3 regions of the Shinella sp. WSC3-e genome follow, and region 1 is predicted to be linked to each of the others. Evidence: riboswitches for the same ligand, from Rfam matches in the RefSeq annotation. Region 1 holds a riboswitch; each other region holds the start of a gene.
What was found. A riboswitch is a leader RNA that binds a small molecule or an ion and turns the genes downstream of it on or off. The one in region 1 is predicted to bind cobalamin.
Positions count from the first base shown of each region.

Region 2: it holds a riboswitch for cobalamin, as region 1 does, so the genes downstream of both, AABF56_RS28125 ((2Fe-2S) ferredoxin domain-containing protein) here and AABF56_RS18505 (hypothetical protein) in region 1, are expected to answer to the same signal.
Region 3: it holds a riboswitch for cobalamin, as region 1 does, so the genes downstream of both, AABF56_RS01860 (DUF1636 domain-containing protein) here and AABF56_RS18505 (hypothetical protein) in region 1, are expected to answer to the same signal.

Region 1 is NZ_OZ000530.1:3,766,177-3,769,444, reverse strand. Features, by position in the region: gene metH (methionine synthase) at 1-1,212, opposite strand, end outside; gene AABF56_RS18505 (hypothetical protein) at 1,296-1,511, opposite strand; cobalamin riboswitch at 1,613-1,830, opposite strand; gene AABF56_RS18500 (hypothetical protein) at 2,044-2,250, opposite strand; gene AABF56_RS18495 (GH36-type glycosyl hydrolase domain-containing protein) at 2,249-3,268, shown strand, end outside.
Region 2 is NZ_OZ000532.1:305,325-308,592, reverse strand. Features, by position in the region: gene AABF56_RS28130 (ABC transporter substrate-binding protein) at 1-1,072, opposite strand, end outside; gene AABF56_RS28125 ((2Fe-2S) ferredoxin domain-containing protein) at 1,083-1,880, opposite strand; cobalamin riboswitch at 1,974-2,165, opposite strand; gene AABF56_RS28120 (aromatic ring-hydroxylating oxygenase subunit alpha) at 2,597-3,268, shown strand, end outside.
Region 3 is NZ_OZ000530.1:369,113-372,380, forward strand. Features, by position in the region: gene AABF56_RS01850 (ABC transporter substrate-binding protein) at 1-447, opposite strand, end outside; gene AABF56_RS01855 (class I SAM-dependent methyltransferase) at 453-1,130, opposite strand; gene AABF56_RS01860 (DUF1636 domain-containing protein) at 1,171-1,608, opposite strand; cobalamin riboswitch at 1,639-1,860, opposite strand; gene AABF56_RS01865 (ABC transporter substrate-binding protein) at 2,045-2,941, shown strand; gene AABF56_RS01870 (amino acid ABC transporter permease) at 2,946-3,268, shown strand, end outside.

The sequences.
Region 1 (3,268 bases):
GGCGACATCGAGCGCCGCGGCATAGTCGCCCGCCGTGATCAGCTTGCGGAACTTCGCCGAGCCGGTGACGTTGGTGCGCTCGCCGACATTCACGAAGGGGATGGCCTCGGTCAGCGTGAAGGGTTCGAGGCCCGAGAGGCGCATGTGGCGCGGGATGTCGGGGATTTCGCGTGGCGCGTGGCGCGCGGCGGCCGCGGCGATGGCACGGATATGGTCCGGCGTCGAGCCGCAGCAGCCGCCGACGATGTTGACGAGGCCATCGCGCATGAAGCCCTCGATCTGCGCGGCCATTTCCTCCGGCGTCTCGTCATATTTGCCGAAGGCGTTCGGCAGGCCGGCATTGGGATAGGCGCAGACGAAGGTCTGGGCGACGGACGAGATCTCCGCGAGATGGGCGCGCATGGCATTGGCGCCGAGCGCGCAGTTGAGGCCGATGGAGAAGGGCTCGGCGTGGCGCACCGAGTTCCAGAAGGCCTCGGGCGTCTGGCCGGAGAGTGTGCGGCCGGAAAGGTCGGTGATCGTGCCCGAGATCATGACGGGCAGTTCGATGCCCCTTTCCTCGAAGACCGCGCGGGTGGCGAAGATCGCCGCCTTGGCGTTCAGTGTGTCGAAGATCGTCTCGATGAGGATGATGTCGGCGCCGCCGTCGATGAGGCCGCGCACCTGGTCGGCATAGGCGATGCGCAGATCGTCGAAGGTGACGGCGCGGTAGCCGGGATTGTTGACGTCCGGCGAGATGGAGGCGGTACGGTTCGTCGGGCCGAGCGCGCCGGCGACGAACCGGCGGCGGCCGTCCTTCTCGGCGGCCCTGAGGCCGGCGCGGCGGGCAAGACGCGCGCCGTCGCGGTTGAGCTCGTAGACCATGTCCTCCATGCCGTAGTCGGCCTGGGCGATGGTCGTGGAGGAGAAGGTGTTGGTCTCGAGGATATCCGCGCCGGCGAGCGCATAGCGGTAGTGGATGTCCTCGATCGCCGCCGGCTGGGTCAGCGTCAGGAGATCGTTGTTGCCCTGCTGGTGGCACGCGCAGTCGCCGAAGCGGTCGCCGCGGAAATCCTCCTCCACCAGCTTGAGCGTCTGGATTTCCGTGCCCATGGCGCCGTCGAGCACGAGGATGCGCTCGCGCGCGGCGGCCTTGAGGGCGGCGAGGATCTCGCGTCCGTCGCGCGGCGGCAGTTCGGGGCCGAACAGGGTGTCCAGGTGCGATTTGGCCATGGCAAAGCCCTCCGGTGCAATAATCCTGCATCGGAGATCACATAAAGATATCTTTATGTCAATATGTCTTTATGCGGCCGTGATCAGTGCATCAGCCGATCCGACCCGGCCAGCGAGGCGAAAAGCGCCTTCAGGCGGGCGATATCCGGATCGACGTTTTCGTAGCGCGAAAGTTTCTGCACCTCCTTCAGCGCCTCGACGGCGAGGTCGGCGCCGCGCGGCTGCCAGAGCAGCCAGGAGATGAAGATGGATTCCGGCTTTCCGGTGCCGGCAGGACCGTCATTGGTGATGGCAAGCATTTTCTTCCCCAATCGGAAAATTGGGGGATGACCGGACGCACGCTGCTGGAACGTCGCCGCGGGGCGACAAGCAAGCGCACCACTGGGACACCCCGCCCATGGACGTTACGACTGTCAGGGCAGGTCTCCTGGCTTGCGGGTCATCGCGTCTGTCTCGCCTTCCCGGTGACATCCACCAGTGGCCTGGAGCGACAGCAGCTCGCCGTTCACAGTTGCGGGGGCAGCGCCGGTCTTGGCGCTCCTTTCGGAGCATCGCACCGGCTTCCCTCTTAGCCTCCGAGCCCAATCGACTCGGAAGACCCTGACGCCGGCAGACTGGCTTGGGCGGGGCTGCAAGTCAATGGCGGGATCGCTCATGCACAGCCCGGCACGGGCACCCGGAACTTTTGTCGGTCTCGCGCATTTGGCATCAGCCCGTCCTATGCGCCCCTTCGCCCGATACGCGGAGCGCGCGATTCACCAAAACCGCAGATGAGGGTCAATGCTGCGCCATCCGGTCCTGTTGACATGTTGCAAGTCTCTGTCCTTACGGCTAAAAAATGCCGTTTTCATGCACCACGCGGCCAGGATGCCAACCAGCGTGTCGCTTGAGCCATGTCCACCCCAGCCGCGTCGTCCGGGCGCCGTTTGGTCCCATGGCTGATCGCGGCACCGAGATGAAGCCTGCCCGCAAAAAACCGTTCGGCACAAAGGCCGTTGCCGGATGGTTCAACATGGCCGGATCCAGAATCAGAAACATGCCCCTTCACAATACGCCGCAAGCCTCCTCGCGCGACGCTGACGCCAAGCAGATCGACTATAACGATTCGATCCGCGCCACCTATCTGACGCTGGAGGAGCTGGCCGATTGCGGCGAGGCCCTGGCGCGCGACAAGAGCGCGCCGCTTCCCGGCTTCCAGCCCTTCGAATTCCGCGCCCGGCACAAGGAAAACGAGAAGGAAATCTTCCGCGTCTATCGCGCCACGGCCAAGGATGTCGAGGCGGGTGCCCAGATCACCCCGGCGGCCGAATGGCTGCTCGACAACTACTATGTCGTCGAAGAGGCGATCCAGGAGGTCCGCCGCGACTTCCCGCGCCGCTTCTATCGCCAGCTTCCGACCATCGAGATCGAAGGGCAGGTGATGCCGCGCACGCTGGCGCTCGCCTGGCTCTATGTCGCGCATACCCATAGCGGCGTCTCGCATGAGGGCCTCACCGCCTTCGTGCAGGGCTTCCAGAAGATCGACGCGCTGAAGATCGGGGAACTCTGGGCGCTGCCCTCCTTCATCCGCTTCGTGCTGCTGGAGAACCTGCGCCGCATTTCCAGCCGCGTCGAGCGCTCGCGCAAGATGCGCTTCAAGGCCAATGAGGTGGCCGACGAGCTGATCCGCCTCAACGATCCGGAAAAGTCCATCGCGCATCTCCAGACGCTGGAAAGCTTCATCGAGGACAACACCTTCGTCATCCAACTGCTCTATCGCCTGCGTGACGGCCTGCAGGCCTCCGGCGCGGTGATCCAGTGGCTGGAGCGCAAGATCGAGAGCCGCGGCAGCGACCTCGAGGAGCTGATCGTCGCGGAGAACAACCGGCTTTCCTCCGGCAATGTCACGATGAGTTCGCTCATCAAGAGCCTTCGCGCGGTGGACGACACGGAATGGCCCGTCTGGTTCGAGAGCGTCAGCCGCCTCGACGAGGCGCTCCGCCAGGGGTCCGACTACAGCGACCTCGATTTCGGCTCGCGCAACAAGTACCGCAACACGATCGAGCGTTTCGCCCGC
Region 2 (3,268 bases), on a different replicon from region 1:
GCATGGTCACGAGATCGGGGCGTTGCGGATAGGTGATGGCGAGCAGGCGCAGCGGCGCTCCGTCCTTCTGGCGGATTCCGGCGGCATCCTTCGTCCAGCCCGCCTCGTCGAGAAGCGCTTCGGCCTTGGTGATATCGGTCGGCCGCGGCTCCTTGCCGGCGAAGGGGAAGTAGGCGGCGTAGGCGCCGGTTGCCGGTTCCCCGCCGTTGATCGCGGCGGCCAGCTCCCTGCGGTCGAAGGCAAGGTCGAGCGCCTGGCGCACCTTCACGTCGGCCAGGGCCGGCCGAGCCGTGTTGAGGAAGGCGAGATACTGGTAGCCGACCGGGAAGGACTTGATCGTCAGGTCCGGATTGGCCTTCAGGCGGCCCACCACCTCGGACGGCAGGCCGAAGGCGAGGTCGAGCTCGCCCGATTCCAGCGCCAGCGTCATGCTCTGGGCATCGCCGAACCGGCGGAATTCCACCGGGGAACGCGTTTGCGCGCCGGAGAAATGCGCGTTCGGCTCCAGCGCCAGCGCCGTATCGGCCTTGAAGTCGGCGATCCGGTAAGGGCCGGTGAAGACGGCGCTGCCGTCGTCGGCGAGCGTGTAGGCGATCAGCGGCCATTCGGCGAAGAGCGCCTGGAGGAAGGCGACCGGCTTTTCCGTGGTGATCTTCAACGTCAGGTCGTCGGCGGCCTCGAAGGTCAGCCTGCCGCCTGTCGCGAGCGCGGCCTTGTTGGTGGCGAAGGTGTGGTCGAAGCCGGCGGCGAGCGCGGCAGCCGTCACCGGCGAGCCATCGGAAAACGACCGGTCCGGCTTCAGCGTGACGGTCCAGGTGAGGTCGCCCGTGCGCTCGGCCTTTTCGGCGAGCGCCGGCACCAGCCGTCCGTCCTTGTCGACGGTGAAGAGGTTTTCGCCGACGCCGTGGCTGACCAGCGCCCAACCGTTCGACCCCTTGGCCGGGTCCAGCCCGCTCGTGATGTAGGTGGCGCCGACATGCAGCGGCTCGGCGGCGGATGCCGGGCCTGTGCCGCCTATGGCGATCGCGGCGAGCCAGGCCGCAGCAAGGCGCGAAAGGATTTTGGAAGACATGGTCTCTCCTTCAGGTCTGTTCGGGAAGATGGCGCAGCCGCTGCTTGCGGCCGGTCGGGTGATAGGCGTAGGCCTCGACGATCCGGCCGCCGACGAGGTGTTCGGCAATGATCCGGTCGACGGCCTCTTCCGTGACGCCGCCGTAATAGGTCCCCTCCGGGAAGACCTGCAGGACGGGCGAGAGGTTGCAGGGGCCGAGGCAGGTGGACTTGGCGGTCATGACGCCATCGCCGGTCACGCGCAGCTTCTGCCGCTCCTGCTGGTTGCGCAGGTGTCCCCAGATGGCGTCCGCGCCGGCCGAGTTGCAGGGGCCGCCCTGGCAGACGAGCACGCGGCGCTTCTGCGCCGGCACGAGCGAGCCTTCGGCGGCCGGCCGGGCAGGGGCGGACAGATCCAGGTCCTGCGACGTCCCGGCAAGGTCTTCGATGAGGCGCGCCATGACGGTGCTGGAGGCAGGGCTTGCGGCAATCGACAGCGACGGCCAGGGACGCGGATCGGCCGCCCGCCAGCGCTTCAGCGTTTTCGTCAGCCAGTTGTGAAAGCTCGGCTCCATCGGCAGCATCAGCGGGACGAGAAGGATCCTGCCGGCATTTTCTTCGACGAGATCGAGCAGGGCCTCGCGCAGCGAGGGCGTGCCCTGTTCGGTGAAGGCGAAGCGTACGATCCGGGCGCCGGCGAGGCCCTCGGCGAGCGTGGCGAGGCGCCGCATGTCCTGGTGCGGTGCGGCGGCGAAGGCGGACTTGGCAAGGAGCAGCACGGCGTCCGGCGCCGGGGGGCTCGAAGAAGGACTGGTGCTCTTGGTCGTCAACGCTGCCTCATTTGCGAGGCGGCATCGAAATGACGGGTTTCTCTCACAGCGCCTGCGGTGACAGCCGTCATTCCTGCGGCACACCCCGACCACGGAATCACACGATGTCAGGCAGGTCTCCTGGCTTGCGGGTCGAGGCCTTCGGCCCGTCTTCCCGGCATCTCTGCCAGTGACATCGTGGGCGAAAGGCTCACCGCTTACAGTTGCGGGACAGCTCCGGTCTTCCACCGGATTCCCTCTTAGCTCCTGCCGACGGCAGGAGAACCATGACGCGGTGAACCTACAGCCTCGGTCGGTGCTGTCAACCGGCCTGCCGGCCTCGGCCCGATTCCCGAAAGGCGCCGATGATCTTCGAGCACGCCCCGGCCATGGCGGATCGCGGATGCCGGTCACCCACCCACCACGATGACGCATTCAGGAAGCCCGGCCCGGCTCCGTCGGCCCGTCTGCCAGCCCGGAACGGGCGATCTATTCTTCGGCCGATCTATCGCATCCCGATGATCCGATTGCCGGATTTGGCATTTCCGCCGGAGGATGCGCGAGGGAGGTGCACCGTGTGCGGCAAGATCGCGGAATCTCCAATCGCGACATGAAACCGTCTCCGGCGCCTGACGTCGTGATCGATTTTATCGATTAATAGGAGCAAGCCATTGATCTTGTTTTAGTTCTTCCATCCCTGAATACTGATCAAAAGCCGGTATTTATGGGAAACGAGCATGGTAACGACCGCGGAAGCCTTAATCGACAAAACTGCTGATTTCATCGACCGGCTTGTTGCCGGGCACCGGCCGGGCCATGGTCTCGCCCGCCCATTCTACCATGATCCGGAAATCTACCGGCGCGACATGGAGCGCATCTTCCGGCGCCACTGGCACTGCATCGCCCACGAGAGCGTCATCCCCGACGTGAACGACTTCGAGGTCTTCCGCATCGATACCGAGCAGGTCATCGTCACCCGCGCGCCGGGTGGCTCGATCCATGCCATGCTCAATGTCTGCCGCCATCGCGGCGCGGAGGTCTGCACGAAGCCGAAGGGCAATGCGCGGGTCTTCGTCTGTCCCTATCACGCCTGGACCTATGGCAATGATGGCAGCCTGCGCGCCGCGCGCCTGATGCCGAAGGATTTCAGGCGGGAGGACCATGGGCTGAAGACGCTGCATGTCCGCGTCGTGGAAGGCCTGATCTTCATCTCCTTCGCCGAGGTGCCGCTGGCGTTTTCCGAGGTCGAGCACCTCCTGCATGCGACCTGTGGCCAGTATGGCTGGGGAAGCGCCAAGGTTGCCCACCGCGAAAGCTACCCGGTTGCCGCCAACTGGAAGCTCGCCGTCGAAAACTACGTCGAATGCTATCATTGCGGTCCCGCGCACCCCGAATATTCGCAGACCCAT
Region 3 (3,268 bases), 1.3 Mb from region 1:
GTCCAGGAGGTAGGCAAGGAATGGCGCGAACGGTTGCTCAAGCGTGAATGTCACGGTCCCGTCACCGGCGCTGACATCCTTGACCTTGGCGTTCTTGATAAGGTTGCCGGTCGGAAGGAGCGCCTTGAAGGATGCCGCGACGGCCTCCGGCGTCATCGCGGTTCCGTCGTGGAAGGTGACGTTGGGGCGCAGGAAGAAAGTCCATTTCAGGCCATCGGCCGATGTCTCCCAGCGCTCGGCCAGCGCCGGCAGCACCGCCGCCTCCGGATTCGTCTGTACCAGCGTCTCCGTGACGCTGTTGGCGCGAAGCTGGAACCCCCCGGTCTGGGTATCGAGCCGTTGCAGCTGGAACGGCTCCACGACGCGAAGCTCCTCCTGCGCAAAGACGGAAAAGGGGGAGACGAGCATCGCCGTTACGAAAGCGGAAAACCAAAGATTGCGAGACATGAAAATCACTCCGGAGCGATTGCGGTGAGAACGAAGAAGGTGATCGGGGTATCCGGATCGTCATAAACGGAGCCGTAAGGGTCGCCGGGCATCAGGTGGCGCCAGCTTTCAACGGAGCGGAAGCCGGCGCCAGCGATCAGCGCACGCGCATCGGTCTCGGTCAGACCGTTATAGAAGGGCAGGTTTGTCCCGAAGATTTCGCGACTGTTGTTGACGCGTTGGCGATACCAAAGCCCATCCGACAGCAGAAGTTTGCCGCCTGGCCGGAGGATTTCGCGCGCCAGGGTCAGTGCGGCCGGCGGGTTTTCGAGCGTCCACAGGACATTGCGTATCGCGACGGCATCGGCACTTGACGCCGGAAGCTTCGCTTCGTCCATGGTCGAGTGGATGAAGTCGATCTCAAGGCCGGCCTCGGCAGCAGCGGTTCTTCCATGAGAAAGCATTTCGAGAGAGCCATCGACGGCCGTGACACGATGGCCAAGGCTCGCCGCGAGGAGCGCGCACGCTCCGGTCCCGCACCCTAGATCGACGACGTCCTGAGGCCTGCTGCCGAGTGCGGCTTCGAACACTGCCCGCCATGACGAGGCGTCGCGCCGATGGGACGCCGCGGCGTCAAACTTCCATGCCCGAGCATTCCAATGCTCTGACATAGCGGTGGCAGTCGTCGGGGCAACACGTTCCATCGTGGGGTCCTTCGATAGCAGGTGCTGGTTGCTGCGTGGGTCATGACGTGGAACGCACCGGGCGATAGATCATCGCCGGCAGGCGCGCCAGGATGTTGCTTGCGAGCTTGCCGGGTCGATCGACGGAGCGGCACCAGCCGTCGTCAAGCTGAGCATAGAGCTGCGCAAAGCGCACGATGTCGGCCACGTCCTCGATTGGATCGAGGTTGAAGAAGAGCCAACTCGCCTTTTCGGGAGCACGAACGGCGACCGAGCACGGCTGGTCACAGCCGCCCATGCAGGCGGTTCCCGTAACCTCGAACTGGTCGGAGAGGCTCGTTTCGGCAATGGACGCGCGCAGGTTCGCGATCATGGTTCCGCCGGGCCGGCGGTAACGCTCCGTCCGTTTGCAGCCTTTGCAAACAAGGATCTGATGCGGCGCGGATTGAACCACGGAATAGGCAGGTGTCGCCACCGGCCGGGAAGATGCTTTCGCCATCACTGCTCCTGACCGGACTCCCCGCCCGGTTCGGTTTCATTCGTGATGGCAGGTCTCCTGACTTGCGGGTCGTCGCGTCCTCCACCTTCCCAGCGCCTCCGAACGAGGTTCACCAGTGGTCTTTGGAGGTTGCTCGCCGCTCACAGTTGCGGGGGCAGTCACGGTCTCGGCCCCTGATGGGTAGTCCTCACCGTGTTCCCTTTTCACCTGACGTCGCTTGGCATGTCAGGAACCATCGACGACACCGTAGCCAACAGTCAGCGCAAGTCAACGGCCTGATTTCGGCGCGTCACCCAATAACCTGTTGGAATAGAGTGGGCCGATCTTATTATTGGACGGCCGACTGCGCTCATCCCATAGTGCGCGTGTCGGACGAGGGAGACGTCGGTCCTCCCAAGCGTCACCCGGTCCGCCGCAAACAAGATGGGGAACAAAAATGATCAAGATCCTGACTCATGTTTCAATTGTCACCGCCTTCGCTTTGACTGCCTTGAGCGGTCAAAGCTTTGCTCAGAGTTTCGACGCCTCGGCGATCAAGGTCGAGGAGGTCTTGGCCTCCCGTTTGCCCGAAAAAATCAAGGCGGCCGGCGTCCTGACCATAGGGTCGGACACCGCCTATGCACCCTGGGAATTCCTGAGCGAGAAGGATGGACAGACGCCGGAAGGCATCGACGTCGACATTGCCAACGCGATCGGCAAGAAGCTCGGCGTCAAGATCGACTTTCAGACCTCGGCCTTCGAGGCCATTCTGCCCGCTCTCGGAACCAAGTTCGACATCGGCGTTTCTGCCTTTTCGATCACGAACGAGCGTATGAAAGCGGTCAATTTCGTCAGTTATGCCGACACGGGCAGCATGTGGGCCGTCAAGGCCGGCAACCCGACTAAGTTCGACCCAGCCGATATTTGCGGCCGCAAGATTGCCATCCAGTCCGGCAGCTACCACGAAAAGGCAGTCATCGCCGAAAATGATCTTTGCAAGCAGGCTGGCAAAGCCGAAATCGAGATTTTGCCATTCTCCAAGCAGCCTGAAGCGCTGACCCGCGTCGCTGCGGGCGGCGCGGACGCCACGGTCTCTGGTGAGGCCGGCATCGGTTATGCTGCCAAACAGTCGAGCGGAGCCTTTGAAACTCTCAAGCCGGCCGGCGGCGCGCTGAGCAAGCACGGTCCGAACGGGATCGCCGTTGCAAAGGCAGACATGGAACTGACGCAACTCATCGCAGACACCATCAATTCCCTGATTGCAGACGGCACCTACAAGGCCCTGCTCGACACCTGGGGCGTCGGCTCCGTTATCGTCGACAAGGCGCTCGTGAACCCTGAAGTCAAGATCTGAGCTCATGGCTTCCGATGTTGAAAACATTGCGACCGGCTTCAAGCCGGTCGCCGTAGAGAAGCCAGCGATCACGCGAAACATCGTGGTTCCGCGCCGTCATCCCGGCCGCTGGCTCGCGGTCGCGGTCCTTGCCATTCTCGCCCTGCAGATCGGCCAGGCGGTTTCGGTCAATCCCAACTTCCATTGGGATGTGTACCTGACGTACCTTTTTTCGCCGCAGGTCATTCGGGGCGTGGGATGGACACTTCTGCTGACGGTTGTTGCCATGACCGTAGCGATCGTTGTCGCTGGCCTGCTCGTTGTCATGCGAGACAGCGAGAACCCTGT